DNA from 3 places in the Shewanella sp. KJ2020 genome. Region 2 is predicted to be linked to each of the others. Evidence: predicted binding sites of a transcription regulator. Region 2 holds the regulator's gene; each other region holds the start of a gene.

Region 1 (10,433 bases), on a different contig from region 2:
GTAGAAGCAAACCAAACCTTCTTCACCACACTTGCTCGCTTAGAAAGCATGACGATTCTAGGTGAAGGTGAAACTGCCCCTATGTCGACCACAGGCTTGATTGGCGAGATGGAGCTGCTGATCCCTATGGCAGGCTTAATCGATGTTGCCGCCGAAATGGCCCGTATCGACAAACAGCTTGAAAAGCTCGGCCAAGAGATCGCGCGCATCGAAAGCAAATTGTCGAACCAAGGCTTCGTGGCAAAAGCCCCAGCTGAAGTTATCGACAAAGAGCGTGCTAAGATGGCCGATATCAAGCGTGATATAGACAAGCTGAATGAACAAAAATCAGAGTTCGCTAAGTTAGAAGCTTAAGCTTCTCACTTGTTATGATTGACTTGTTCTAATTGACAATTCAGTTGAATAAAGGGCAGCCACTAGGCTGCCCTTCTCATATATATAACGCTGTAATCCATAGGCTATTTTGAGTCTGGCACTTGTTAAACCAAAACCAATTCTAAACACAGCCTCATTAACCTACAGCTCGGCAAAAACCACATAACGATTTATCTTAATCACTCACGTTGTCCATTGTTCCTGACGCCTTAAACAACCCATCAGCGCCGATATGAGTTATCCCCACGCACAGTGCCCAAACAGCAGCTAACGAGCCTCGAAAACACTAAAAGACAACCAATAAAAAAGCCCTGCAATTGCTTGCAGGGCTTATCTATATGGTGCGCATGGAAGGAGTCGAACCTCCGACCGCCTGGTTCGTAGCCAGGTACTCTATCCAGCTGAGCTACATGCGCAAATCATTTTCTGGTTATTACAATCTAACCAACAGACCTGAGTTTAGAAGACACACTCAAGTCTCGCAAATTAATCCTCTATTCCTCGGCAAAAGAATAGAATGGCGGAGAAGGAGGGATTCGAACCCTCGATGGGAGTTAAAGCCCATACTCCCTTAGCAGGGGAGCGCCTTCGGCCACTCGGCCACCTCTCCGCAAAATCTGCACTTGTAAGCAAGCTTACATAATTGGTGCGCGTGGAAGGAGTCGAACCTCCGACCGCCTGGTTCGTAGCCAGGTACTCTATCCAGCTGAGCTACACGCGCATTTTTACTTTTTGCTGATAAACAATTAGCCTATCAACTAATTTGGTGCGCATGGAAGGAGTCGAACCTCCGACCGCCTGGTTCGTAGCCAGGTACTCTATCCAGCTGAGCTACATGCGCATTTTTAACTTTTTATCACAACACAACAGTATTGAGATTGAATTGGTGCGCGTGGAAGGAGTCGAACCTCCGACCGCCTGGTTCGTAGCCAGGTACTCTATCCAGCTGAGCTACACGCGCATTTTTACTGCTTACTAGAAGCAACTAGCTACAAAATTTCAAACTGAAATTCAAACCTGATGAGTTAACAATAACTAATGCAGAGATGGTGCGCATGGAAGGAGTCGAACCTCCGACCGCCTGGTTCGTAGCCAGGTACTCTATCCAGCTGAGCTACATGCGCGACTTGTATCTTTTTTGCTTCAATAAAAAATGGTGCGCATGGAAGGAGTCGAACCTCCGACCGCCTGGTTCGTAGCCAGGTACTCTATCCAGCTGAGCTACATGCGCACTGTTTTCTATCGGTAAGAAATGGCGGAGAAGGAGGGATTCGAACCCTCGATGGGAGTTAAAGCCCATACTCCCTTAGCAGGGGAGCGCCTTCGGCCACTCGGCCACCTCTCCGTTTTCTTGGCGCACATATTACTGTTTGACGAAAATAAGTCAAACCCTTTTTCTGAAACAGATTCCATTTGGACTGTTTTTAATCACATTGCTGTTATATCAAGCCAATGCGTTGATTTGCGCCAATCTTTCACTCAAAAAAATAAAAAAGCCAGTTAAAAAACTGACTCTTCTGCGTCCATAATACTCACGTCGAAACGCAGTATTAAAAGTTACCACCTTCTGATGGCGAACCAGATTTTTCAGATTGAATGCGTTGATAGATTTCTTCACGGTGAACAGAAACCTCTTTCGGTGCATTCACACCAATACGCACTTGATTGCCTTTTACCCCTAGCACTGTAACTGTGACTTCATCACCAATCATCAGTGTTTCGCCAACACGACGAGTCAAAATCAGCATTCGATAGCTCCTTTATTTCCTAATTCAGCTTACACACGGCACTCATCCGGTAGATGGGCTTATTATAAGGTCAGCTTAGTACAAATTAATAGTATTCAATACTCAAACGGTTATTTAATTACACCTTATTTAGCTCGAAAGCGTGATGTAACGCCCGAACCGCCTTGTGTAAGTCCCTTTCATCGATCACGGTTGACAACTTACTCCCCGACGTCGAGAGTAACTTAGCATGGATTGTTTCATTACCCAAGACCTCTAACATCTTAGTCAATAATCCAATTTTTTCCTGTAAACCTTTGCCAACTAAAGATACTTTTGCACGTTGACGCTCAACAATCAATTGGCCTAGATCAAGGCTAGCGCTTAAAGCTTTTAGTTCCTGCAAAAGAATATCCACTTTTGCTTCCGCCAGCATAAAACTCACGCTGTCTGAGGGGCTATCCTCATTTAGCCTCAAAGGCGTTATAAACTCGACATCGATCTCAAGGCGCGATAAACAAGCTAAAAGAGCCTGATAACGTTCACTCGTAGTGAATAATCCATCTATGGTCAAAGTTGCTAAAGCTTTATTAACGGCAATACCCTGAACTAAAGAGGCTATCGCGACTTCAGATTCATCACCAAATTGAATTAATGTTCCTTGTCCAGCCTCAAAACTCGATAGCACCCGTAAAGGCACCCTAAACCGCTCTGCATATTCAACGGAATCAGGATGCAATACCTTAGCGCCAAGCTTAGCCATTTCGAGCATAACATCGAAACCAATCACATCGAGACGACGGGCGCTGCTATCGATATTAGGATCTGTGGTAAACACCCCAGCCACATCGGTGAAAATCTGGCACTCATCGGCTCGCAATGCTGCGGCTAAGGCAACCGCAGTGGTATCCGAACCACCACGCCCTAAGGTCGTTACATCCCCATGGGGATCAATACCTTGAAATCCCGCCACAATGGGCACTATGCCATCGGCGAGCAAGGACTCGAGATAAGCCGTATCGACATGCTCAATACTCGCCCGACCAAACTGACTATTAGTATGGATTTGAACCTGATCTCCCGTGAGCGACTTAGCCTTAATCCCACGGCGCTGAAGAGCTATTGCCATCAAGGCAATACTGATTTGCTCCCCCGTCGAAACAAGCATATCGAGTTCCCGCGCACTGGCACGGGGATCGATTTGCGCCGCTAGCGCAAAAAGGCGATTGGTTTCACCTGCCATGGCCGATAAAACCAGCACCTGCTGCTCACCACTGTGGGCGGACTTTGCAATCTGTTCGGCAACCACTTCGATACGTTCGATAGAACCCACCGAAGTGCCGCCAAACTTTTTCACAAAAAGCTTGCTACCACTAAGCTTTCGTTTTTCGAGCACAGCGACCTCTTAAGCTAAACGCTCAGTAATCCAAGGTAATACTTGAGACAGTGCCGCATCCAGATTTTCTGGTTGACTACCGCCCGCTTGCGCCATATCAGGGCGACCACCGCCCTTACCACCTACTTGCGCAGCAACCATAGCAACCAGCTCACCCGCCTTCACTTTGCCGACTAAGTCGTTACTCACGCCGGCGATCAGGTTAACTTTCCCATCCTGCGCCGTACCAAGTACGATAATGGCCGATTTCAATTTCTGCTTTAACTCATCTTGCAGGCCGCGAAGTGCACTGGCTTCAACGCCGTCAAGCTTCTTAATCAGCACGTTAACGCCATTAACAACAACTGCATCACCCGCTAAATCCGCACTCGCTGCCGCCGCTAACTTATCTTTTAACTGCGACATTTCTTTCTCGAGCTGCTTCATTTTATCGAGCTGTGCCTTCAGCTTAGCCACAACTGAATGGGTATCGCCCTTGAGCAATGCCGCGGCTTCTTCAAGCTCAGCCTGTTGCTGTGCCACATAGGCCATAGCTTCAGCACCGGTTACCGCTTCAATACGACGAACACCCGCAGCAATACCACCTTCGGAGGTGATCTTAAATAGACCAATGTCACCGGTACGGCCAACGTGGGTACCGCCACACAATTCGATAGAGAAATCCCCCATGGTAACCACGCGCACTTCTGCATCGTATTTTTCACCAAAGAGTGCCATAGCGCCCTTCGCTTTAGCTTCATCAATTGCCATCTCAGCGGTTTTCAGCTCGTGGTTACGGCGAATTTGGGTATTGACTAATTCTTCGACTTGCTTTAATTCCGCAGGTTTGACTGCTTCGAAATGAGAAAAGTCAAAACGTAAACGCTCAGGATCAACCAAAGAACCTTTTTGCGAGACGTGAGTGCCGAGCACTTGACGTAGTGCGGCATGCAATAAATGCGTCACAGAGTGGTTTAACTGAGTGCGGTGGCGCAGTTTCTTATCCACTTTTGCCTCAAGCACTTGACCAACACTTAAGCTGCCAGCCGTTAATGTGCCTTTATGGCCTGAGGCTTGGCCAAACTTTTGCGTATCGTTAACAACGAACTCAATGCCCTGGGCCACTAATACGCCCTTATCACCTACCTGGCCGCCCGATTCAGCATAAAAAGGCGTTACATCGAGCACCACTACGGCATCATCACCCGCATTGATCGCTGAAACAGACTCGCCGTTCAGGTATAGCGCGGTGACTTTAGCATTACCAGTAAGTTCTGAGTAACCACAGAATGCGGTTTCAGCATCGATCTTAAGTGCTGCGTTGTAATCGGCGCCGAAGTTACCCGCCGCTTGGGCGCGGCTACGTTGCTCGGCCATCGCGGCTTCGAAGCCTGCCTCATCGACAATAATATTGCGCTCACGGCATACGTCAGCGGTTAAATCCACTGGGAAGCCGTAGGTATCGTATAACTTAAAGACGGTTTCACCGTCTAAGGTATCGCCCTGTAATTCATTTAACGCAGTGTCTAGAATACCTAAACCGCGTTCTAAAGTACGGGCAAACTGTTCTTCTTCCGCTTTAAGCGCTTTTTCAACGATAACTTGTGTTTCCGCTAAGCCTTTGGCCGCATCGCCCATCACATCAATCAGCGTCGGCACTAACTTGTAGAAGAAGGCTTCGTTAGCACCTAACTTGTTACCATGACGTACAGCACGGCGAATAATACGGCGCAGTACATAACCACGACCTTCGTTCGATGGCATCACACCATCGGCAACCAAGAAGGCGCATGAACGGATATGGTCGGCAATCACGCGCAGTGACTTATTAGATAAATCGGTTACACCAATAATTTCGGCGGCTTTTACGATAAGAGCACGGAAGATATCGATTTCATAGTTTGAGTGAACGCCCTGCATAATTGCGGCAATACGTTCGATGCCCATACCTGTATCGACGGACGGTTTCGGCAGCGGCAACATTTCGCCAGAGGCTTGGCGATTGTACTGCATGAAAACGATGTTCCAGATCTCGATAAAGCGATCGCCATCTTCTTCTGGGCTACCGGGACGTCCGCCCCAAATATGATCGCCATGGTCGTAGAAAATTTCGGTACAAGGGCCACAAGGGCCTGTATCACCCATTTGCCAGAAGTTATCTGAAGCGTATGGAGCACCCTTATTATCGCCGATACGAATGATATTTTCGGCGGCGACACCAATCTTTTTATTCCAGATTTCAAAGGCTTCATCGTCTGTTTGATAAACGGTTACGCACAGACGTTCCTTCGGCAGCTTTAAGGTTTCGGTTAGAAATGACCAACCAAAACGGATCGCTTCTTCTTTGAAGTAGTCACCGAAACTGAAGTTACCCAGCATTTCGAAAAAGGTGTGATGACGGGCGGTATAACCGACGTTATCTAAATCGTTATGTTTACCACCGGCGCGCACGCAACGTTGAGCAGTGGTCGCACGTGTATAGCTACGCTTGTCCATGCCAAGAAATACGTCCTTAAACTGGTTCATACCGGCGTTGGTAAATAACAGTGTTGGATCGTTGCCGGGTACAAGAGAACTACTGTCCACAACTTGGTGACCATGGCTGCGGAAAAATTCGAGGAAAGCACTTCTAAGCTCTGCTGTCGTTTGATACATGAAATCGTCCTGAATTGGGTAAGCATGACCAGCTACACCAAAGGTAGCCGCATTTCTAATTTGCCCAGCATTATAAGCAGACTGAGGAAGGACGACCAGCCTTGATTGCGGATATACCCATCAGGAATTTAATATTTTAAGCAAGATCCCCAACGGTGGATGGGTTATCACAAATTGAAGCCTAAAATAAGGCTCCCACGCCGATGAAACAAAGCGAGCATTCGTCTAGTTGCTGTTATGACGTTGAGTGAAGTTAGCGGCTAATATTTAGGGCTATCGAGGTTCAAAACAAGATGGGATAACATCAGTTATCGAAGTCGTCACTGGGATCGTAATCGAGTGCATAGGTGACTTGTTCATAACTGAAACCTTGCCCGAGTAAAAAGCGTACCCGCTTAGCCTTTTCCTTAGTTAACAGTTCCAATGCTTTAGAGCCTTTGACTTCTGTGACCTTAGGATTGCCGTACTTTTTGATCGCTTTATCTTTGGCTAATTCAAACCAATCACAACCGCTGTTTACAATGGCGGTTTCAATGCATTCTTTGGATAAGCCTTTGAGTGCAACAGCTTGGCGTATACGAATAGCACCGTGCCCACGACTAATATGGCTACGAACAAGCAATTCAGCATAATGGCTGTCGTTGATAAATCCCGCAGACTCACAATCATTTAGCGCGGTTTCAACCTCGGCTAATTCGAAGCCTTTTTCGAGCAGTTTAGTGCAAACTTCTTGGCGGGAGTAATCGCGGCGCGCGAGTAGCGCGACCGCGACTTGACGGGCTGACTGGCTCAGAAAACTTCGCCTGTCTCTAAGTCAATATTCCCCTCAGTGTTGTCATCATCGGATGCAGATGATGCCAGTGCGCTAGGGTTACTCAACAATAGCTCACGCAATGTCTTATCGATTTCAGCGGCTACTGCTGGATTTTCAGTTAAATATTTACCCGCGTTGGCACGGCCTTGACCAATTTTATCGCCCTTGTAACTGTACCAAGCACCGGCTTTTTCAATCAGTTTATGGGCTACGCCTAAGTCAACTAACTCACCAGTACGGTTGATACCTTGACCATACAGGATTTGGAATTCTGCTTGTTTAAAGGGAGCTGCGACTTTGTTTTTCACCACTTTAACGCGGGTTTCGTTACCGATCACTTCATCGCCGTCTTTAATCGCACCTGTGCGACGAATATCTAAGCGGACAGAAGCATAGAACTTCAGCGCGTTACCACCGGTAGTGGTTTCAGGGTTACCGAACATCACACCAATCTTCATCCGGATTTGGTTGATGAAGATAAGTAAGGTGTTAGATTGCTTTAAGTTACCCGCAAGTTTACGCATGGCTTGGCTCATCATACGCGCCGCTAAGCCCATGTGAGAGTCACCAATTTCGCCTTCGATTTCAGCTTTGGGCGTTAACGCCGCCACAGAGTCAACGATGATCACATCCACCGCACCTGAACGAGTTAGCGCATCACAAATTTCTAGGGCTTGCTCGCCAGTATCAGGCTGAGAACAAAGCAGATTATCAATATCTACCCCTAATTTTTTAGCGTAGATAGGATCTAAAGCATGCTCGGCGTCAATAAAGGCACAGGTTTTACCTTCACGTTGTGCTGCGGCAATGACTTCCAGTGTTAAAGTCGTTTTACCTGAAGATTCAGGGCCGTAGATCTCAACGATACGTCCCATAGGTAAACCACCAGCCCCCAAGGCGACGTCCAGAGATAGCGAACCGGTAGAGATGGTTTCAACATCCATGGAGCGATCTTCGCCCAGCTTCATGATGGAGCCTTTACCAAATTGCTTTTCAATTTGGCTCAATACCGCAGCAAGTGCTTTCTCTTTGTTTGGATCGACCTTCATTCCTGTTCCCTCATCTAGACAGCATCTAGGCTGTCAAAAGTGATATTCAATTTAATAACGCGGGCAATTCAAAAAGCGAGGCTTTCTGTCTTAATCTGCTGACTAGTATACTGTACAATCATACAGTATCAAGACCTGTGGCTGAATTATTTTTCGGTCAACGGATTTGCCTAAATTAACCCGCTTTTAGATGACTCTAAGTCAGATAAGTCACTATATAAACGAATATCCACAGTTTAGGGCTCAATTCTCAGCAAATTATTGCTAAGATTGGCGCAACTTTTTTGCGCACGAGTGACCAAAATCCCTGATGGGTTAGCCACTACCCGCGCAATTGATATCGCCTTTAGGGCAGTCACAACGGACGATAACGATTTAATGAATGTAATTGATACCGATGATTTAGAAAAACATACTCCTATGATGCGTCAATATTTGACCATGAAAGCAGAGCATCACGATATGTTACTGTTTTATCGTATGGGTGACTTCTATGAACTCTTCTACGACGATGCCAAACGCGCTTCCGAATTATTGAGCATCTCGCTGACCGCACGCGGCAAGAGTGGCGGCGATCCTATTCCTATGGCAGGTATTCCCTACCATGCAGTTGAAGGCTATTTAGCTAAGTTAGTTCAAATTGGTCAATCGGTTGCCATTTGTGAGCAAATTGGCGATCCCGCGACCTCTAAAGGTCCGGTTGAGCGTAAAGTAGTGCGCATAGTGACTCCAGGCACCTTAACCGATGAAGCCCTCTTACAGGAGCGCCAAGACAATCTGTTAGCTGCGGTTTATCAAGGGAAAGTTGGCTTTGGCTATGCTACCCTCGATGTCTCTTCCGGTCGATTTGTGATTGCAGAGCTTGAGACTCGAGAATCCTTAGAGGCCGAATTACAACGGACCAATCCCGTTGAAATTCTCTACAGTGAAGATTTTGGCGCACTAGAATTATTACAACATTTCAAAGGCAAACGTCGCCGCCCCGAGTGGGAATTTGATTACGATACCAGCATTAAGCTGCTGCTGGCACAATTTGGTACTAAAGACCTACATGGTTTTGGTATTAGCGATGCGCGCTTATCTCTGCAAGCGGCGGGCTGCTTGATGCAGTATGTTAAAGATACCCAGCGCACCGCACTGCCCCATATTAATGCCATAACCCGTTTCAATCAGACCGATACCATAGTGCTCGATGCGGCTACTCGCCGTAATTTAGAGTTGACTCAAAATCTCAGCGGCGGACGGGATAACACCCTCGCAGCCGTGCTCGATAATACAGCCACAGCCATGGGCAGCCGTATGTTGCAACGCTGGATCCATCAACCACTAAGGGATCATGCGCAAATTTTTGCTCGCCAGACGGCTGTCAATGAATTGCTTGAAACCGCTGTACATGAGTCATTGCATGAGCAGCTTAAAGCGCTCGGAGATATCGAGCGCATCATGGCAAGACTTGCTCTACGTACCGCTCGGCCTAGGGACTTTGCCCGATTGCGTCAAGCATTGAGTTTATTGCCTGATTTACAAAAAAGTTTAAGTACACTGAGCGCACCGCACACCATTCAGTTGCGTCAACATTTAGGTGAATTCCCCGCAGAGCAAGCCTTGCTTGAGCACGCCATTGTCGATAATCCTCCCATGCTGATCCGCGACGGCGGCGTTATCCGTGAAGGCTACAATGCTGAATTAGATGAGTGGCGTGGATTGAGCGAAGGTGCCAGCGATTATCTGGTCCAACTCGAAGCGCGGGAAAAAGAACGTACAGGCATAGCGACACTGAAGGTCGGCTACAACCGAGTACATGGCTATTACATTGAGGTCAGCCGCTTACAATCAAGCCAAGTACCGCTAAATTATCAGCGCCGTCAAACCCTTAAGAATATGGAGCGCTATATCACGCCCGAACTTAAGGAATATGAAGAGAAAGTCCTCTCCAGCCAAGGTAAAGCCCTAGCCCTCGAAAAACAGCTATGGGAACAACTATTCGATCTTATTCTGCCTAAATTACATGAATTACAAGCCTTTGCTAGAGCCGCTGCCGAACTCGATGTATTGAGTAATTTTGCCGAACGTGCCGAAACCTTAGGTTATACCTGCCCAGAACTGAGCACGGAAATTGGGGTAAAAATTGATGCGGGTCGCCACCCTGTGGTTGAACGTGTTAGTCAAACGCCGTTTATCGCTAACCCGGTCACCTTGCATAATCAAAGGCGCATGTTGATTGTGACTGGCCCCAACATGGGGGGTAAATCGACCTATATGCGCCAAGTCGCCTTGATAACCCTAATGGCTCACATCGGTTGTTTTGTACCGGCAGAGCGGGCTGTCATAGGGCCTATTGATCGAATATTTACCCGTATTGGTGCATCGGACGATCTGGCTTCTGGTCGCTCAACCTTTATGGTCGAAATGACAGAAACCGCCAACATCCTCCATAA
Region 2 (10,433 bases):
GTGGCAACTCTGCGCTGGTCGAAGCCGCTAAGTGCTGTTGATTAAAGCAAAAACATTCAGTCTTATTAAAGTAGGCAGCACCTTGGCCTGGGGATACCGAAGGTATCGCCTGACCGATTATGGCTCTGTCCGAGAGATTGCGTGCCAAAAAAGCCGTGTGGATAAGTTCGCCGGGGTGGACTTCGAGCCGCTTGGTTTGCGGCTCAAATTTCCACGGCATACCCGTTTGCACTTGGGAGATAAATTCCACAGTAACAACCCGGCTAGTATCAACAGTAATAGCTTGATAATTGCTGGCGGTGCTGGAGGTTTTACCGTTGATCCCAAGCTGCTCACATAGCACATCGTATAGCGGCACCAGCGCAAACCCAAAGCCAAACATACCGATACAACCCATGACTAACAGGCTGATGAGTTTGCGATTTGACTTAGATTTGTCGGGCTGGTGATTGTTTGTCATTTCATTTCACCTCGGGTGGTGTCGTGAAGGAGTGGTAGGGTGCTGGGCTTGGCAATGTCCACTCTAAACCCTCACTGCCTTCCCAAGGTTTAGCGGGGGCTTTCTCGCCGCCACGGATGCATTTGATCACTAGCACTAAGAAAATCAATTGCGATAAACCGAAGGCAAACCCACCAATAGAGACAATTTGATTGATATCGGCAAATTGAATCGAGTAGTCGGGAATACGCCTTGGCATACCCGCCAGCCCAAGGAAATGCATTGGGAAAAACAGTACGTTGACCGAAATCACCGAACACCAGAAATGCCACTGTCCCAGCCGTTCGTTGTACATGTGCCCCGTCCACTTAGGTAACCAGTAATAGGCCGCCGCCATGATGGAGAAAATCGCCCCAGTCACTAGCACATAATGGAAATGCGCCACCACAAAATAGGTGTCGTGGTATTGGAAGTCGGCGGGCGTAATGGCGAGCATTAACCCTGAAAAACCGCCAATGGTGAAGAGTATGATAAAGGCCACGGCGAACAACATAGGGGTTTCGAAGCTGAGTGAACCGCGCCACATAGTCGCCACCCAGTTAAATACTTTCACCCCAGTTGGCACCGCAATCAACATAGTGCAATACATGAAAAACAGCTCGGCAAACACTGGCATACCTGTAGTGAACATATGATGTGCCCACACAAGGAACGACAGAATTGCAATACTCGCAGTTGCATAAACCATTGATGCATAGCCAAATAATGGTTTGCGACTGAAGGCGGGCACTATGGCTGAGATGATACCAAAGGACGGCAAGATCATGATGTAAACTTCGGGGTGGCCGAAGAACCAGAAGATATGCTGGAACATCACAGGATCGCCACCCCCCGCGGCGTCGAAAAAGCTAGTGCCGAAAAACTTATCGGTCAGCACCATAGTTACAGCGCCCGCGAGGACGGGCATCACAGCGATCAGTAGGAATGCTGTGATAAGCCAAGTCCACACAAACAGCGGTAGCTTCATCCATGTCATGCCGGGCGCACGTAAGTTCACTATGGTCACAATCACGTTGATTGCGCCCATAATTGAACTTATCCCCATGATATGAATAGAGAACACGAAGAGTGCCGTGCTATCGGGGCTATAAGTGGTTGATAGTGGCGCGTAGAAGGTCCAACCAAAGTTAGGCCCGCCGCCTTCCATAAACAGTGAGCTGAGTAAAATGGTAAAGGCGAAGGGTAAGATCCAAAAACTCCAGTTATTCATCCGTGGCAGCGCCATATCGGGCGCCCCAATCATCATAGGGATCAGCCAGTTTGCGAGCCCAGTAAAGGCTGGCATCACGGCGCCGAACACCATGATCAGCCCATGGACTGTGGTCATTTGGTTGAAAAAATTGGGCTCGACCAATTGTAATCCGGGCTGAAACAGTTCAGCGCGGATCACCATGGCCATAGCGCCACCGGTTAAAAACATAATGAAGCTGAACCATAAATACAAAGTGCCTATGTCTTTATGGTTGGTGGTTAGCACCCAGCGCATGATGCCCTTTGGCGCACCATGATGATGGTCATCATGGGCTGCGGTTTGATCTTGAGTCATTGTGCTCATCATAATCCCCTACTGTCCATGGCTTGCGATATCAGCAGGTTGCACTGTATCGCCGGTATTATTGCCCCAAGCATTACGTTCATAGGTAATGACGGCCGCGAGTTGCTGTGGACTTAATTGTTTGCCAAATGCCTGCATCGCCGTGCCCGTTTTGCCATGTATTACTATGTCGATATGATTAGCAATGGGCCCAGTGGCGATAGCGCTGCCCACCAGTGACGGGAAGGCGGGGGGTATTCCTGCACCCGTTAATTGATGGCAGGCTGCGCAAGTGGTGGCGTAGACAGCCTCACCTTCGGCCATTAGAGCATCATGGCTGAGTGTGGGGAGGCTGGCGGGATCGACAACTGCAACTGGCTCAGGTTCAGGCGCGGGAGTTGGGGTCGTATTGGCTGGCGCTGCAGTAGATGCTGGTGTGCCAGCGCTGCCGTTCATATGCTCGTTAACATCTTTGGCCTGCACAGCATCGCCAGTATTATTGCCCCATGCATTACGTTCATAGGTAATCACAGCGGCCATTTCCTGTGCCGTCAATTGCTTACCAAAGGCTTGCATGGCGGTACCCGCTTTACCGTTAATCACGATTTCAAGGTGACCACTGAGCGATCCCGTTGCTATCGGGCTGCCTTTGAGGTGTGGAAATACGCCTTTTAAGCCTTCGCCATTGGGTTGATGACAGGCTGCACAGTGGCCTAGGTACACTTGCTCACCTTGGGTCATAAGCTCTTCTTTACTGAGGGTTTGTGATAATGCGGCTTGAGCGGCTTCTGCCGCAGCCCCTGCGGCTTGTTTTTGTTCCGCCACCCAAGCATCAAACTCGGCTTCGGGTAGGGCTTGCACTACGATGGGCATAAAACCATGGTCTTTACCGCAAAGCTCGGCGCATTGACCGCGGTAAATGCCGGGTTTGTCTATGCGCGTCCAGGCCTCATTGATAAATCCTGGGTTGGCATCTTTCTTCACCGCAAAAGCGGGTACCCACCATGAATGGATCACATCTTCAGAGGTCATCAGGAAGCGAATTTTGCGGTTTATCGGTAGCACGAGCGACTTATCGACCTCCAAAAGGTAATTTTCCCCTTTGGTTTCGGTGCCCTCTATTTGTGCTCTGGGTGTGGCGAGTATGCTGTAAAAATCAATGTCTTGATCGAAATAGCTGTAGTGCCATTTCCATTGGGAACCCGTGACTTTTACGGTGAGATCGGCATTGCTGGGATCTTCCATCGCGATTAATGTCTTTGTTGCTGGAATTGCCATTAAGATCAAAATGATAAATGGCAAAACAGTCCAAGCAATTTCGACTTTAGTGCTTTCGTGAAAATGGGATGCGACTGCGCCTTTGGACTTTCTGTGGTTGATCATGGCGTAAACCATGGCCCCAAAAACCACTAAGCCGATCGCACAGCAGATATACAAGATGGTCATGTGCAAGTGATAAACCTTGCCACTGATCTCGGTTACGCCGGGGGTCATGTTGAGCCGCGTATCTGCGGCGGCCAACGGTGGTGCGAATAACACCACGAGTAAACAATACAACAATTGCTTCACAAGACTTCTCCTCTGCCAATTGCGAATAGCAACTACAAAGAAGAGCAACACAGTAAGTCTCAACTCTATGCAAACTCTTCAGTTCCCAAAAAAGCATTTTTGACTTCAACGTGCGTTGGCGGCTGTTACTTTTAATTAAGTATTATTACTGCTGGTATAAGCCACGCTGGCACATACGACTGAAATAAATCTGTTCTCTATTTTTAGTGGCATTTCAAACGGGATAGCTGTTCGATTTCTGTGCCACGGCGGTGATATATCATCACCGACTTAACCAACCATACTTGCTGTTTAAATATTGATCAAGATCACTTATTTTTCTAATTGTCTGAAAAATTGCCAAAAAAAAGCCTCACATTCATAGGTGAGGCGGCTTTGACGGTAAAATATAGCGTAAAAAATTAATGCATAGAGTTGAAAAAAGCTTGCTGGCTAAAGTGTGTTTGTTGCTCGAGCCTAGTATCGCAGCGTAAGTGACTGTTCACCTCTTCGAGCACAATTCCCATAGCGCGGGCACTTTTAGCGACAATTTGTAGACGACGATTATCGCGGGCATCGAGTGATTGTGTCCAAGTAATGACCGCACTGGACGTACCACTTGTCAGGGCTTTTTCCATTGCCCAGAGTGTTTCAACCTCATCTTTGGCATGGACTAACAGGATGCGATCCATACGTACTCCAGCGTTAGCAAGGAGTTGCTTATAGCCGATGCTTGGAGGATTAATAAGTACAACCCATCGCCCCTGCTGGCTGAGCTGTGCGAGTTGAGCACTTAATTGCACGAGTTCGTGCTGTCCTTGGGTTTGGGTTGGCATACAGCTAATCGGAGTATGTTGCCAGTCGGTATCTGTATCTCGTACTTCATCTAACCATAAACCTGGATGGCGCGGGGCATTGCCGAGTAGTTTGTTCATAGCCAATCTCCATTACGGATCACACCGACGGCGAGTCCTTCAATTGTTAAACTTTGAAAACTTAAATCGACTTTAATCGGCGAATAATCTTCATTTTCGGCGTGTAGATAGACTAAGTTGCCTTTTTTTTCGAAGCGTTTAACCGTGACATCGTCGTCGACTCTGGCGACAACCACTTGGCCATTTCTTGCCTGTTGTACTTTATGAACGGCCAGCAAATCCCCTTCGAGAATACCTATATTCTTCATGCTGTCGCCTTTTACGCGCAGTAAAAAGTCGGCGGGTGGATGAAACATGCTGGGATCAACTTGGTAATACTGCTCAACATGTTCTTGGGCGAGTATAGGTTCACCTGCAGCGACTTGACCGATAAGCGGTAGGCCAGATTCAGTGACTTCTTCTTCCTCTGCTGGGAGACGGATACCACGAGACGTACCGGGCATGATCTCGATACAGCCTTTTTTCGCTAACGCTTTAAGATGTTCTTCCGCCGCATTGGCGCTCTTAAAACCTAGACGTGCAGCAATTTCCGCCCGAGTAGGTGGCATGCCTGTATCGGCAATATTTCGTTTAATTAGCTCTAAAATTTCAGCTTGGCGTGGCGTCAAGGGTCTCATGGTGGTTCCTGTTTTTCTATACAGTTACTGTTAGTATATACAGTATTGTTGGTAGTGCAAGTATTAACCACTTTTTAACGATATCGGAGAGTATTAGCGAATGTTCCCCAGAGTCTGGTATTCTATTGGGCTAGTGAACGTATTTAATTGCATAAGAAAAATGCCTAAACAAGACTCTCTTTGGTTGAAATCATTACGTTGGATCCAAAAACACTTAGTGCACACTATTGTGGTGCCTCAGGATCCCTTTGCCGATCTGAATCTGGATGCTTCCAGACCCCTTGCTTATGTGATGAAAACAGAATCCATTAGTGATATCGCTGCATTGAGCGAAATCACTGCCAAGCTAGGGTTACCCAGTCCCTACGAACCTTTAGTGGCCAATGGCGTCGTGGCTCCCCGCGTCGTTTGCCTCGAAGGACGCAAGCCGTTATTTGGTGAGCGTGCCAGTAATGCGCCTTTCCTTGAATGTTTTATGCGTTTATTGGCCGTGCATAAGGAAAGACCTGAACTGGATATCCAGTTGGTGCCTGTCAGCCTGTATTGGGGCCGCACGCCGGGTAAAGAAGACGACACTATGAAGGCGGCGGTATTGGAGCGTGAAAATCCGACCTGGCTGCGCAAGTGTTTAATGATTTTATTTTTAGGTCGGCATAATTTTGTGCAGTTTTCCAATGCTGTGTCACTGCGTTATATGGCCGACGAACATGGCACAGATATGGGGATCGCCCATAAGTTAGCACGGGTTGCGCGGGTGCATTTCCGCCGTCAGCGTAAGGTGATGACGGGGCCTGTGTTGCCAAATCGTCAGGCGCTATTCCATTCGCTGCTTAAATCCGAATCCCTGCGTAAGGCCATTCAGGAAGAAGCGTCTAGCAAGAAGATTTCTGAAACCCAAGCCCGTGAGACTGCGATTGAATATTTAGATGAAATTGCGGCAAATTATTCGGACAGTTTAGTCCGTATTGCAGAGCGTTTCTTGACTTGGTTATGGAACAAACTCTATAGCGGGATCAACATAAAAGGTGCCGAGCAAGTTCGGCAGTTGCACCACGATGGCCACGAAATAGTCTATGTGCCCTGTCATCGCAGCCATATGGATTACCTGCTGTTATCCTATATTCTGTACTACCAAGGCATGGTTCCGCCGCACATTGCCGCTGGCATTAACCTCAACTTTTGGCCCGCTGGGCCAATGTTCCGCCGTGGTGGTGCCTTCTTCATTCGCCGCAGTTTTAATGGCAATAAGCTGTATACCGCAGTATTCCGTGAGTATTTAGACCAACTGTTTGCTAAGGGATATTCGGTGGAATATTTCTCCGAAGGTGGCCGTTCGCGTACGGGGCGTTTGTTGGCACCCAAAACCGGCATGATAGCGATGACGATGAACAGTGTACTGCGCGGGATTGAACGTCCTGTGACTTTAGTGCCTGTGTACTTAGGCTATGACCATGTGATGGAAGTGGCCACTTATCATAAAGAATTAAGCGGTAAGAAAAAGCAGAAAGAATCTGTTTGGCAAGTCTTTGGTGCTATTCGTAAATTAGGTAATTTTGGCCAAGGTTATGTGAACTTTGGTGAGCCTATAACGCTGCAAAACTTCTTAAATGAGCGGGCGCCTAATTGGCGGGCAGAGCTTGCCGATGATCCAGAACAAAAACCGACTTGGTTAACGCCAGCGGTTAATGTGCTGGCGAATCGGGTGATGACGCGCATTAATGATGCCGCGGCCGCCAGTTCTGTCACCCTGACCAGTTTAGTGTTATTGGCATCGGAGCGAAACGCCCTAGAGCGTTGTTTGCTCGAGCGTCAATTAGATTTATACCTGACCCTGCTTAAGCGTGTGCCTTACACTTCGTTTACCTCGGTTGCCGAAGGCGATGGTAAGCATTTAGTGCAACAAGGATTGGATCTGAATAAGTTCTCCATTAATGCCGATCCATTAGGTGAGATAGTGTCTATCGATGAGAATCAAGCGACCTCAATGACTTACTATCGCAATAACATTATTCACTTATTTATTATCCCGTCATTGATTGCGAGTTGTTTAACCCACAATGAGCAAATTCAGCGGCAGCAGATCCTCGGGATAGTGAATGACTTTTATCCGCTGCTAAAAGCCGAACTTTTCATGGGCATTAAGGATTTACCTGCCTATGTAAATCAAGTGCTGGACCTCTTTGTTGAGCAAGGTTTAGTGACCGAGCAGGAGGGGTTATCGGTCGTGACGGAACACACCAGCCAGCTGCTACTGCTTGCGGGTTCTGTGAGTGAAACTCTGCAGCGTTATGCAATTATTTTCAATTTGTTAGCCCATAGACCTAAGATGGAACGCTCGGAACTTGAGTCTGAAAGCCATCTACTTGCCCAGCGTCTAGGGGCGTTGCACGGCATTACTGCGCCTGAGTTTTACGATAAAAAACTCTATAATACGCTGAGTGTTAAGCTAAAAGAGTTGGGTTATTTCTCTGGTGAGGGAGATAAATCCAACGTAGAGCGAATTCGAGATCAAGCCAATGGCCTATTGAGAGCCACAGTGAGACAGACGATTGTAGCGAGTGTCACTGCGGAGCACATTGTTTAATGGCAAATCATATGAATGCGGCTAAACATAAGCCCGCAGGTAAGTCTTTGCTCGGTGGTGCCATGATTATTGCCGGTACAACCGTAGGGGCGGGGATGTTCTCCTTGCCCGTGGTGGGCGCCGGTATGTGGTTCGGCTATTCGATTTTTATGTTACTCGGCATTTGGTTTTGTATGTTGATGTCGGGCTTACTCTTGCTCGAAACCAATTTGCATTTTGAACCTGGCGCTAGCTTCGATACCTTAACCAAACAAACCCTAGGGCAGTTTTGGCGGATTGTGAATGGCGTTTCTATTGCCTTCGTGCTCTATATTTTGACCTATGCCTACATTAGTGGCGGCGGGTCGATTGTGAATCACAGCTTGCAGGGCATGGGAATAGTATTACCCCAAAGTGTGGCGGGATTAGTATTTGCCATTGTGTTAGCGAGCATAGTGTTAATTAGCACTAAGGCCGTGGATCGTATTACCACTATTATGCTTGGTGGAATGATCATCACTTTCTTCCTTGCTATCGGCAATTTGTTGATTGAAATAGATGTGACTAAGCTATTGGAGCCCGATGGCACTCAGCATTTTGCTCCCTATTTATGGGCGGCTCTGCCTTTTGGTCTCGCCAGTTTTGGTTACCATGGCAACGTACCTAGCTTAGTGAAGTACTACGGCAAGGACTCCTCGACCATTATCAAGGCGATTTTCATCGGTACTTTTATTGCGCTGGTGATTTATACCTGTTGGTTAGTGGCAACCATGGGCAATATTCCCCGTAGCCAGTTTAGCGATATTATCGCCCAGGGCGGTAATATGGGGGTCTTAGTGGGCGCTTTGTCGGAGGTGATGGCGAGTAGCTGGTTAAACAGCATGCTAACCCTATTTGCCAACTTGGCCGTGGCGTCTTCATTCCTCGGTGTGACCTTAGGTCTATTCGATTATCTCGCCGACCTATTTGGTTTCGATGATTCCCGTACAGGCCGAATGAAAACCGCATTAGTAACCTTTGTGCCGCCAACGATTTTGGGATTGCTGTTTCCAGATGGTTTCCTTATCGCCATCGGTTTTGCGGCATTAGCGGCGACCGTATGGGCAGTGATAGTGCCTGCGCTTATGGCCTATAAATCTCGGCAACTATTCCAGGACAGCACAGGTTTTAGAGTGATAGGTGGAACCCCCTTGATCATCCTTGTGGTGTTATTTGGCATAGTCACAGGGGCCTGCCATTTACTGGCGATGGCGGATTTACTGCCACAATATTCCTAGTTTGTTTATGCCGCCAAAGCCCTCATTTGAGGGCTTTTTGTTTTGTACTTATTCCTAAGGCCTGTCTTTTTAATTCGGATACTGGACAGAACGAAAAACTCCAGCTTAACTCCTACGATTGAGACAAAAATGGGAGCCAATAATGAAGATTACTCAGTACGCACAAGGACATGCATGTTGGGTTGAACTCGCAAGCCACGATTGGCAAGGGGCTAAGGGATTTTACCATGCCATGTTTGGTTGGAATGCGATTGAGATGCCTATTCCTGAGGGGCATTTCTCGCTGTTTAACCTAGATGGCGACGACTTGGGCGCCATGTACCAAATACCGAGTTCAGAGGCGCAGATCCCCAGCCATTGGCGAGTCTATTTTGCCGTGAGAGATATTGATGCCTGTATTGCAGATATTCAAGCTGCGGGTGGCCAAGTGCATATGGGGCCGCATATTGTGGGTGATGCGGGGATCATGGCGCAGGTCAGCGATCCCGAAGGCGCGCGCTTTGCTCTGTGGCAGGCCAAAAACCATATAGGTGCCCGTCGTCAGGGCGAGGTTAATACTCTGTGCTGGGTCGAATTAGCATGCCGTTCCCCCCTCAGTGAAGAGGCCTTTTATTGTAAAATCTTCCCTTGGACAGCACTAACCAGCCAAGTGGCTGATATTGAATATATTGAATGGCAGGTTGCTGGCCAATCTATCGGTGGCATGATGACGATTATGCCCGAATGGGGAGATATTCCTGCCCATTGGATGCCGTATTTTGTGGTGGCAGATTGCGATGTGTTTGCCAATAAAGCACAGAGTTTGGGAGGGCAAATTTGTGTTCCGCCGAGTGATATTCCAGAGGTGGGTCGGTTTGCTGTGATTACCGATCCCCAAGGTGCGACATTTGCGGTGATTAAACTGGATCAAATGTGATCGATAAGGCATAGACGCCCACTGGGCGTCTATTAGCTGTAAAACTGGTTAATTCGGGTTATCAATTGCTATGGTCTCGGGGCAAGAACCTTTTTTGGCCCGATTGGCTTTGGCGAGTAGGCTAGGTAGGGAGTCCGAGGCCTTAATGACTTCGGGCAAGTTAATGCGGATTTCACTTAATAATCCCTTAGCACATTCTAGACTGATTTTTGTATGTGCACCTTGGCCAAAGCTTGTATCAAAGCTTTGGTTTAAATCACTTTTACTGACATTCTTACCTATGTTGTCATGGATGAATTTTTGTACCCATGCCGAGGTATTGACCGCTTGAGTCAGCTGGGTTGCTAATAAAAAATACTCGTTAGGGTCTTGGTTACGACAAGTACCGTGCTTCCACCATTCGTGACGTTCCAAACAGGTGCCATAGCGGGCGCTTGGCATCACTTCTTCTAAATTTTTGCGCACCGATGGTTTAAGTTCAAATTCTGGATAAGTACAGAAATCATTCGGCTGCAATTTGACCTTGCTGCAATAGCCATAACGC
Region 3 (10,433 bases), on a different contig from region 2:
ACCACGGCCCTTAGTGATAAAACCTAAGATTTCATCACCGGGAACTGGCTGACAACAACGGGCGATATGGTTAAGCAAGTTACCCACACCATTGACTTCAACCTGACCACGGCCACTGGAGGTCGGTTTATGTTGGCCTTTCTTAACTAACTCTTCGACGGCGTCTTCTTCCGACACTTCGTCGAGTCGCAGACGGCTCTGAATATGGTTAACCACTTGATGCAGACGCACATCGCCGCCGCCAATCGCCGCCAGTAAGTCATCCATGCTCGCCATATTAAAGCGCTCGACCGCGATGGCGGCGTCTTTAATTTTAAGGCTCACCCGCGCGAGTTCGGATTCGAGCATTTCTTTGCCGGCGACAATATTCTTGTCTCTGTCCTGCTGCTTGAACCAATGCTGGATTTTCGAACGCGCCCGCGCCGTACGGATATACCCTAAGTTAGGGTTAAGCCAGTCGCGCTTAGGATTGGGCTGCTTCGAGGTGATGATCTCGATTCGCTCGCCCGTTTCAACCTGATAGGTGAACGGCACAATACGGCCATCGACCTTAGCGCCAATACATTTATGCCCTACTTGGGAATGAATGTAATAGGCAAAGTCGAGCACGGTTGAGCCCAGTGGCAAGTCGACAACTTCACCGCTTGGGGTGAACACATAGACTCTGTCTTCAAACACTTGGCTGCGGACTTCTTCGACCAAGTTGCCACTTTCGACCACGTCTTCCTGCCATTGCAGAATTTTACGCAGCCAGTTAATTTTTTCTTCGTAGCCGCTTTGCTTACCGGAATGATTGCCTTCTTTGTATTTCCAATGCGCGGCCACACCCAGCTCTGCATCTTCATGCATATCCTGAGTACGAATTTGAATTTCAACGGTTTTGCCCTCAGGCCCCACCACCACGGTATGGATCGATTGATAACCGTTAGGTTTAGGGTTAGCGACATAGTCGTCAAATTCCCGTGGAATATGGTGCCAAAGCGTATGCACTACACCTAAGGCGCCATAGCAATCCTGCAAACGCTCAGTCACAATACGCACGGCGCGCACGTCAAACAACTCATCAAATTTGAGGTGCTTGCCCTTCATCTTGCGCCAAATACTGTAGATGTGTTTCGGCCGGCCGTAGACCTTAGCGCGGATATGATCTTCATCTAATCTTTGCTGCAACTGGCTGACAAATTTTTCAATAAAAACTTCACGATCAAGTCGTTTGCCATCTAGCTGCTTAGCGATGTCTTTATAGGTATCTGGATGCAGGTAGCGAAACGAAATATCTTCCAGCTCCCACTTCAATTGGCCAATCCCTAAACGGTTGGCAAGCGGCGCATAAATATCGGCAATTTCGCGGGCCAGCAGCACGCGAGTTTCTTCATCGGCATTTTTTACCGCCCGCAGCAAACACACACGTTCGGCCAGTTTGATCACCACGGCGCGCACATCTTCAACCATAGCCAATAACATGCGGCGGATATTATCGATTTGTGGCTCGGTGGAGCGGCTGTTGGGATTGATTTTCAAGGCGCCGATGGCGTTCATGGTCACGACACTCGCCACTAAACGCGCCAGCGGCTCACCAAATTTTTCTTTGATGGCATCTTCGGTCAAGAGTCCGGCATCGAACACCACAAACAGAATCGCCGCCTGCAGGGTTTCGATATCCATGTTCAGCGGCGCGAGGATTTCGATCATCTCGCGGGCACGTTCGAGCAGTTCTCTTTTCGCAGCAGGACTCTTGGCGGGTAAGGCGTCAATCTGCCCTATCAAAGAGAGCAGCATCTGCGCTTCATCGGCATTGCCGACATAGCGAGCCACCCAATCTTCTAAGTGAAAATCGGGATCATTAAAGTGCGCTTCGCGAACAGAGACCATCTAATTTATTTCCTTATCCGTGCTCAGAGAGAAAGTGGGCACCACTTCAGCTCTCCTATCTTCAGCATTGGCGCGAACTTGTCAAACCCAACCGACGTAATAATCACATTTTTTACGTTATTCAAACGCTTTGCTCACTTTGCCAGCGCAACTTACTTGGTTAATTCAAACAGTGCCATAGCTTCAATATGGTGTGTTTGTGGGAACATGTCGATAAGTCCCAGTCGCTGTAATCGGTAACCGCGCTCTAACAGCACAGCGCTATCGCGGGCCAAGCTCGCAGGATTACAAGAAACATACACCACTTTGCGCGGCTTCATTTTCTTCAGCCACTGTAAACTTTCAAAGGCACCCGCACGGGCGGGATCGAGCAGTAATTTATCAATTTTACCCATCCAAGGCTCGAGGGATAAATCCGCACTCAAGTCGCCGTGGTAAAAGGTCAGTTTATCAAGGTTGTTAGCTTTAGCGTTCACCCGTGCCTGAGTCACCATCTCGGCAACCCCTTCGACGCCAATCACATCCGCGCCCATTTTCGCTAAGGGCAAACTGAAATTCCCCATGCCGCAGAACAAATCTAAAATGCGCTCGCCTGGCGCGGGCGCTAACCAATCCATCGCTTGAGCGACCATGGCCTTGTTAATCTGTCCGTTGACTTGCACAAAGTTACCTGGGGTGAAGCTTAAACTCACCGCATCCAACTGCGCATTTGCATCTAACAGCTGATAAACGGGTAACACTAACTCGGCGCCAACGCCTTGAAATTGACCTTCGTTGTCCTGCAGACAAATATGGATTTGATGCTGCTCGGCAAAGGCGGACAACTTAGCAAGATCTTTATCGTTTAACGCTTTAGTGATACGCAGCACGGCAAAGTGACCATTATCGGCGGCAATCAACTCAAGATGGCCTAAGCTGGCTTTAGCCGACAATTGATTCAGCAACTTAGCAAAGGGGACGATCAAGTCCGATAACGGCTTAGCTAACACCTGACACTGACTGATAGGCACCACATTGCTGCTACTGGCCGCGCGGAAACCTAAACTTAACTGTTTGGTATTTTTATCGAATAAAGTTGCAAGACGGGCACGGCGGCGATAATGCCAGCCTTCCCCCGTTAATGCGGGCGATAAAGCGCCGCCTTCGGTGCCAGCAAACTTCGCCATAATATCCAGCAGCGCGGCTTCTTTATGCTCACGTTGGCCCGCTAAGGACATATGCTGTAAGTCGCAGCCGCCGCAGGTGTGATAGTGTGGACACTCGGGCGTAACGCGCTCAGGGCTCGGGGTATCGACTTTAATCAACTTGGCGCGGGCATAATTTTTCTTTTGCTCCGTCAGCTGTACCTGCACGTTTTCATTAGGCAGCGCACCTGGGATAAACACGACTTTTCCCTGATGTTGTGCTATACCTGCCCCTAAGTGATCGAGCTGGTTGACCGTCAGCGACAATTTAGCCGACAACTGTTTGGAACTATTTGGTTTTGCTTTAAAAAATTGTGCCATTTCGGCCTCTAAATCAATAAAAAACTGGCAAAGACAGGCCTTTTTCTGGCAGTCTTATAAAACGATTATGTCTCTGTTTCAGGAATTACCACCGCTGCTATGAACCCTGTCAACAACATGACCAAATACAGCCTACGTTCTTGGGTTCTGGTACTGGCACTTGCGCCAACGATCTTGGTCGGTATTCTTCTGGGCAGCTACTTTACCATAAACCGTTTTTATGAGCTCGAAGATACGCTCATCGAGCAGGGCAGTAATATTATTGAGCCCCTCGCCATCGCCAGTGAAGGGGGATTAGTCAGCAACGATCGTGAGGCCACCAAACGCCTACTCGCCGCGGCGCAGCTCAATAAATCCACCTTAGTGAAATCCATCGCCATTTTTGATATTCACAACCAGCTGTTTGTCACTTCCCATTACCATAAAGACTTTGAGATCATGCGCTATAAAGAGGCGCTCGGCAATTTACAGCAGACAGAAATCGAACATGTCGGCGATAGCCTGATATTACGCACCCCCATTTTTGCCACTGCGCCCACCGCAGCTCCCGCCGATATGGACACTCACACAGAGAATGGCGAGCTGTTGGGGTATATTTCTGTCATTATCAATAAGGAGCGCGCCTTACTCGAGCAGCACAGGGCCGCCGTTGCCGCTTTTATTATTGTGTTGATCGGGGTGCAATTAAACCTGCTATTCACTTTCCGTTTAGTGAAAAACGTCACCCAGCCTATTACCGAAATGGTGCGTGTGGTCGCCAAAATACGTGAGGGCAAATTAGATGCGCGTTTAGATGGCAATCTGATTGGAGAGCTGGACCTACTCAAACGCGGTATCAATGCCATGGCAGGGTCGCTATCGGAATACCACGATGAGATGCAGCAAAATATCGACCAAGCCACGTCGGATCTGCGGGAAACCTTAGAGCAGATTGAAATCCAAAACGTCGAGCTAGACTTAGCCAAGAAACGCGCCTTAGAAGCCAGCCGAATTAAATCTGAATTCTTAGCCAATATGTCCCACGAGTTGCGCACGCCGCTCAATGGGGTCATCGGCTTTGCTCGCCAACTGGTAAAAACCCCTTTGCATTCGAGCCAAGTCGATTACATCAATACCATTGAGCGCAGTGCTACCAATCTACTGGCAATCATTAACGATATCCTCGACTTTTCCAAACTTGAAGCCGGTAAAATGGTGTTGGAAAACATGCCCTTCGGTTTGCGGGAAACGATAGGCGATACTATGACCTTGATCTCGGGCAGCGCCCAAGCAAAGGGCCTAGAACTGGTCGTCGATATCGCCCCCAATGTGCCCGACAGTGTCAATGGCGATGCCATGCGTGTATGTCAAATTATCAATAACTTGGTCGGCAATGCGATCAAGTTTACCGACTCGGGTAGTGTATTGGTCAAACTCGAATTACAGAGTCAATCGGACGAACAGGTCGTACTACGTTGTGATGTCATAGACACGGGTATTGGTATCGATGAAAGCCAGCAGGACTTTTTATTCCAAGCCTTTGGCCAAGCCGATTCATCAATATCACGCCGCTTCGGTGGCACTGGGCTCGGTCTAGTCATCACTAAACGTTTAGTCAATCAAATGGGCGGCCAAATTGGTTTTACCTCCTCCGTCGATAAGGGCTCAAATTTCTGGTTTACCCTGCCATTAGGGCTTGGCCAATTCCAGCTTGGCGACTCGCTGCCGCTTGAGAAACTCAAGCATAAAACCATACTCTTTTATGAGCCTAGGGTACTGACACACTCAGTCCTCAGCCGTCAATTGCAACTCTGGGAGACCAAAGTCACCCACCATCAGCATATTCCAAGTTTACTCATCACCCTCAGCACCACCGAGGGCAACTTCGATTATATTCTGTTGAGTTGCCACGGTTTTAGTGATGCAGGCCAACTGGTTAATACCTTAAATCTAGCCAAAACAAAAACCGATTGTTTAATTGTGCTGTACGATTGCCAAGAGCAAGATGCACTCAGTCAATTTATCCGCCCCAATGCCGATGTTGTACTTTCACTGCCTGTCAGTGAACATCAACTCGCTCGCAATATGCTTTATCCACCCATGGAATACGACATAGTCGCGCCCATTGCCATTGCAGCCCCTGCCGCCCGTCAATCCTTAACGGTGCTGGCAGTGGATGATAATTTTGCCAATTTAAAACTGATAGAAACCTTACTCAACGAGCTAGTGACGACGGTAATCGCCGTTAACAGCGGTGAAGAAGCCGTAAAACAAGCGAAGAGCCGTACCTTCGATCTGATTTTTATGGATATCCAAATGCCAGGAACCGATGGGATTAGCGCCACTAAACAAATTCGCCAGGGTTCAATGAACCGCAACACTCCGATTATTGCGGTAACGGCCCACGCGATAGCCGAAGAGCGCGAACTAATTTTAGGCAGCGGTATGGATGGCTACTTACCTAAACCCATAGATGAAGCAGCGCTTAAGGTAGTGATCAACCGCTGGATCACGCGGCCCAAGTTTACCCATTTTGATCTGCACACCTTAAATTGGGATCTGTGTTTAACCCAGGCCAATCATAAGTCGGACTTAGCCCTAGATATGCTAAGGATGCTCTTAGACTCACTCCCCAAAACCGTGGAGACAATTCAAACCTCTCTGAATCAAAATGATCAAGCCACTATGCTCAGTACCATACATAAATTACATGGCGCGAGTTGCTACTGCGGGGTGCCGACGACACAGCGTTTATGCCAAGAGATTGAATCGGCATTAAAACGTGAAACCCCAGTGGCAGATCTCGAACCGGAAATACTAGAGTTACTTGATGAGTTAACTAAGGTAGAATCGGCGGCAAAACAAGTGCTATCACAGCTATCAGCGGAAATAACAGATGACCAAAAAAACGGGCTTCTTTAAGCGTCTAAAGGCGCTAGAACTACCACAAAAACAACTCTTTGCTATTGCGCTCTGTCAACGCATGTTGCCCAACTACCAACTGTTTTCAGAAGTCTGCGAATTTGGCGATCCGGCTGTATTAAGCACTGTCCTAGAGTTGCTGTGGCAATCCCAATACGACAATAAACTCAAGTTTAATATCGATGTTCATCTGCAACGATTAGAAGATAACACACCGGATCCCGCTGACTTTGAGGCCTATGGCGTTTATCCCGCTATGGATGCCGTCGTTGCCCTATCGACATTATTAGGCGCCATTCAAGGCAAGATTGAAGAAGATATAGTGAATATCAGTAAGTTATCCTCAAGCACTGTCGCTAACTACATTGAGGCTATCAGCGACGTCGATCTCGTCGATGACGCACTGGATGATTTCATCTTCGCCCATGAAGTGATGGAAGAAGAAAAAACCTTACAAAATACTCTGCTCGAAATTATTGAAGAAAACCCCAAGATCACCGCAGAACTGGTGAAAGGTTTACGCAAAGATATTATCGAGGCAGGTGTATCTAATATCGGCATCAGCGTCGCTTAATCGATACGGTGCTTGGGGCGACTCAAGCACCCTTCATGCTCCTAAAAAATCAGCCGATTTAACCCAATCACTGCATTGAAAACAGTTCTGCCGCCTTTGACTGCATAAACTCAATAAACACCCTAACCTTGAGCGGTTGTTGGCTACGTTGATGATACAAAATAGAAATCCGCCGCTGCTCGCCTATCCACTCAGGGAGTAGCACTTGTAGTCGCCCCGCTTTAATCTGCTGTTTAACAAATAATTCCGGACCATACAAAATCCCACCGTGATCTAATGTTGCCTCAATCGCACCGTGCAAATCCGTTAAGGTCAACTTAGTCGGGCCATTAAAGTAGAATGACTCGCCATTGGGATGCTTTAAATGCCAGTTAAATAAGGGCCACACTTTTATTAGCTGATGGTCAGCTAAATCGTCAGGGTGCGTTAATTGGGGGGCATTGGCTAAATATTCCGGTGTTGCGAACAAGCAATAATCCAATTCACCTAAGGTACTCGAAACCCACGAAGAATCGGGCTGAGCGCCACCCACAATCGCCACATCAATCCCCTTATCAATCAAATCGACCAATTCATTGCTTTGGGAAATATGCAGCCGAATATCGGGATAGAGACGACCAAACTCATTCAGTGCGCGGATAAAGATGATGGAGATAATCGAAATCGGGGCGGCAATGCGTAACGTACCTTCGGGTTTATCACTTCCCACGCCACTCAGTTCATCAAATTGAGCAATAACACTCTGGTAGCGCTGAAATAATGCTAACCCTTCCTCCGTCAATCGCAATTTACGGGTGCTGCGCATAAAAAGTTGCTTATCGAGCTTTTCTTCAAGCTTAGCTAACTTGCGGCTCACAGTAGCGATGGGCATATCGAGCGCCTTCGCTGCCTGTGAAAAACTCCCCGCATTCACTAAGTGCACAAACAGGTAAATAAGCTGTAATTCACCGCCTAAATCATCACTCATCTTAGTTCCTAATGTCCCTTTGCGCAGGTTTTACAAGCAACCTTAACGCTAAGTAACTGTGTTTTAAACATTGAATTATTCATTTATACGACCATAGCGCAATAGCCTTACCAGTAAATGGTATGCTAATTTGCGGACAGTTTTACTGCGCTAGTTCGAATATTACTAAATCAAAAGGATGAGTGAGGGACATGACTATCTTAACCCCTCTGTTTGCCGTCTTCGGGATCATGTTACTGGGTACTGTAGTACAAAAACTGCGGCTTCTTCCCGTGGAAACGGACCAAGTGCTGAATCAATATGTGTACTATATTGCCTTCCCAGCGATCTTACTGATTGCCCTCGCACAGCAACCGATTGGCGAGATTTTGCAATGGGGATTTATTGCGGGCTACAGTGCAGCTATGGTTATTATTTATCTGATCTGCCTAGGTATATCCCTTATCGCACACCCCAAAAAACATGCCATAGCCGCGATTCGAGCCCTCAATGCAACCTTTGGCAATACCGCATTTATTGGGATCCCACTACTGATCATTCTCTTTCCGCAGCAACAAAGTGCCTTAGTTGCTGCGGCGATTGCGAGCCTTTTATCCGTATTGATGTTTGCCGTTGCCTTAGTCTCTTTGGAACTGGCCACCAATACGCAGCGGCAGCAGCATGCCGCCATCATAATGCTTATGGCCGTAGGTAAAAACCCCATCGTAATCGGCTGTTTGATTGGCGTTGGCATCTCGGCATCCGGCATTCAACTGCCCTCTGGGCTGGCTATGATGATCCAACAAATAGGCAATACTTCTAGTCCCTGTGCTCTCTTTGCCGTGGGCATGGTATTAGCAAAAGCGATGCGATATCAAAAGGACAGTTCCCTTTTTAGCGTGGCCAATTTTATCGAACTCAGCGTAATAAACCTCTTCAAACTCGCAGTACAACCTGCTCTCGCCTTTGTCATGTTGAAATGCTTTGGTGTCAGCGGTGACTATCTGGTGATGGGGGTTATTCTCAGTGCATTACCGACGGCGGCGAGTGTGTATTTGCTTGCCCAGCGCTATAATACTCAGGCTTCAACCAGTGCCCAGGGCATTCTATTTGGCACCTTAGTCACTTTCTTTAGTTTGCCTGTCTTAGAAAGCTTAGTAAGAACCCACGCATAATCAGCTAATTAAAAATATTGACTGCCCATAATGCCGATTATTTGCCCAAGCCACTTTACTGTATATAAAATCAGTATATACTGTTTATCAATACAGTGGTTTGGTATATTTTTCGACAGGAATTCACTATGCTTTGCCAACTCAGCATTAATAACTTCGCTATCGTACGTTTTCTTGAGCTAGATTTTCGCCCCGGCATGACCAGCATTACCGGTGAAACCGGGGCGGGCAAATCGATTGCCATCGATGCCCTTGGGCTCTGCCTGGGTAATCGTGCCGATGCCAGCAGCGTTCGCCCTGGCGCCAATAAAACCGAGGTCAGCGCCCGCTTTTCCTTGGATGATATTCCACTGGCAAAACGTTGGTTAGAAGATAACGATCTTGAACTCGATGATGAGTGCATCCTACGCCGCACTATTGGTAGCGATGGCCGTTCGCGCGCCTATATCAATGGCAATCCTGTTCCTTTGACTCAGTTAAAATTGCTGGGGCAATTGCTTGTTGGTATCCATGGCCAACACGCCCACCATGCAATGTTAAAGAGTGAACATCAACTGAGCCTGCTCGACAGTTATGCCAACCACAGATTACTTATCGATACGGTTGCCGCCAGTTTTCAACGCTGCAAGCAAATTGAGGCCGATCTAAAGCAACTCGAAGCCTCCCAGCATGAACGTATTGCCCGCAAGCAATTAGTGCAGTATCAAGTAGAAGAACTCGATGAGTTTGCTCTTAAAGTCGATGAGTTCGATGAAATTGAGCAAGAGCACAAACTTCTGGCCAATGGTACTGAGTTGATTGATACCTGTCAGGCGAGCTTAGAGTTACTCACCGAGGGTGAAGATAACAACATAGAGTCGCTGCTCAACCGAGTCGTTTCCCTCGCAGAAGATCTACAAAGCTACGATCCTGCATTAAGCAATATCAACATTATGTTGAATGATGCCTTAATCCAAGTACAAGAAAGTGCGGGTGAATTACAGCACTATTTAAGTAAGCTTGAACTCGATCCGACCCATTTCGCCTATTTAGAAGAACGGCTATCAAAAGCCATGCAACTGGCGCGTAAGCACCATGTCAGCCCGAATAAACTGGCCGAACATCATTTAGCATTAAAAGCAGAGCTGAGCACCTTAGACAGTGACGAAAGCAAGCTCGAAGAAATTCAATTGCAGGTCGATGCCAGTAGAGCCGCTTACCTTAACAATGCACAAAAACTCAGCCAAAGCCGTGCTCGCTATGCTAAAGAGCTAGATAAACTCGTAACTCAGTCTATCCACGAACTGAATATGCCTAAGGGGAAATTCACAATTGATGTCAGTTTTAACCCAGAGTTAATGTCTCCCAACGGCAGTGATCATATCGAATTTATGGTAACCACTAACCCAGGGCAGCCTTTACAACCTATTTCTAAGGTAGCATCGGGGGGAGAATTGTCGCGAATTGGCCTTGGTATACAA

Evidence for each region. The regulator LexA, encoded in region 2, represses DNA repair genes until DNA is damaged. The targets are predictions, from matches to a motif close to TACTGTATNNNNATACAGTA.
Region 1: a site for LexA is predicted at 8,104-8,123, ahead of recA (recombinase RecA). Genes of this name have one in related genera too.
Region 3: a site for LexA is predicted at 9,052-9,071, ahead of recN (DNA repair protein RecN). Genes of this name have one in related genera too.

Annotation. Positions count from the first base shown of each region.
Region 1 covers NZ_JAKUKD010000031.1:221,467-231,899, reverse strand. Annotated here, with positions in the region: gene MJO46_RS17845 (valine--tRNA ligase) at 1-354, shown strand, start outside; tRNA gene MJO46_RS17840 (tRNA-Arg) at 715-791, opposite strand; tRNA gene MJO46_RS17835 (tRNA-Ser) at 894-985, opposite strand; tRNA gene MJO46_RS17830 (tRNA-Arg) at 1,020-1,096, opposite strand; tRNA gene MJO46_RS17825 (tRNA-Arg) at 1,140-1,216, opposite strand; tRNA gene MJO46_RS17820 (tRNA-Arg) at 1,260-1,336, opposite strand; tRNA gene MJO46_RS17815 (tRNA-Arg) at 1,423-1,499, opposite strand; tRNA gene MJO46_RS17810 (tRNA-Arg) at 1,530-1,606, opposite strand; tRNA gene MJO46_RS17805 (tRNA-Ser) at 1,629-1,720, opposite strand; gene csrA (carbon storage regulator CsrA) at 1,926-2,123, opposite strand; gene MJO46_RS17795 (aspartate kinase) at 2,242-3,498, opposite strand; gene alaS (alanine--tRNA ligase) at 3,508-6,132, opposite strand; gene MJO46_RS17785 (regulatory protein RecX) at 6,437-6,847, opposite strand; gene recA (recombinase RecA) at 6,922-7,995, opposite strand; gene mutS (DNA mismatch repair protein MutS) at 8,374-10,433, shown strand, end outside.
Region 2 covers NZ_JAKUKD010000019.1:49,574-60,006, reverse strand. Annotated here, with positions in the region: gene MJO46_RS12085 (cytochrome c oxidase assembly protein) at 1-460, opposite strand, end outside; gene ctaD (cytochrome c oxidase subunit I) at 462-2,054, opposite strand; gene coxB (cytochrome c oxidase subunit II) at 2,064-3,602, opposite strand; gene MJO46_RS12070 (cell division inhibitor SulA) at 4,004-4,516, opposite strand; gene lexA (transcriptional repressor LexA) at 4,513-5,133, opposite strand; gene plsB (glycerol-3-phosphate 1-O-acyltransferase PlsB) at 5,294-7,717, shown strand; gene mtr (tryptophan permease) at 7,717-8,973, shown strand; gene MJO46_RS12050 (VOC family protein) at 9,116-9,889, shown strand; gene MJO46_RS12045 (ribonuclease T2) at 9,938-10,433, opposite strand, start outside.
Region 3 covers NZ_JAKUKD010000031.1:194,549-204,981, reverse strand. Annotated here, with positions in the region: gene relA (GTP diphosphokinase) at 1-1,872, opposite strand, end outside; gene rlmD (23S rRNA (uracil(1939)-C(5))-methyltransferase RlmD) at 2,025-3,377, opposite strand; gene barA (two-component sensor histidine kinase BarA) at 3,477-6,278, shown strand; gene MJO46_RS17685 (YjaG family protein) at 6,253-6,852, shown strand; gene lldR (LysR family transcriptional regulator LldR) at 6,920-7,819, opposite strand; gene MJO46_RS17675 (AEC family transporter) at 8,011-8,973, shown strand; gene recN (DNA repair protein RecN) at 9,102-10,433, shown strand, end outside.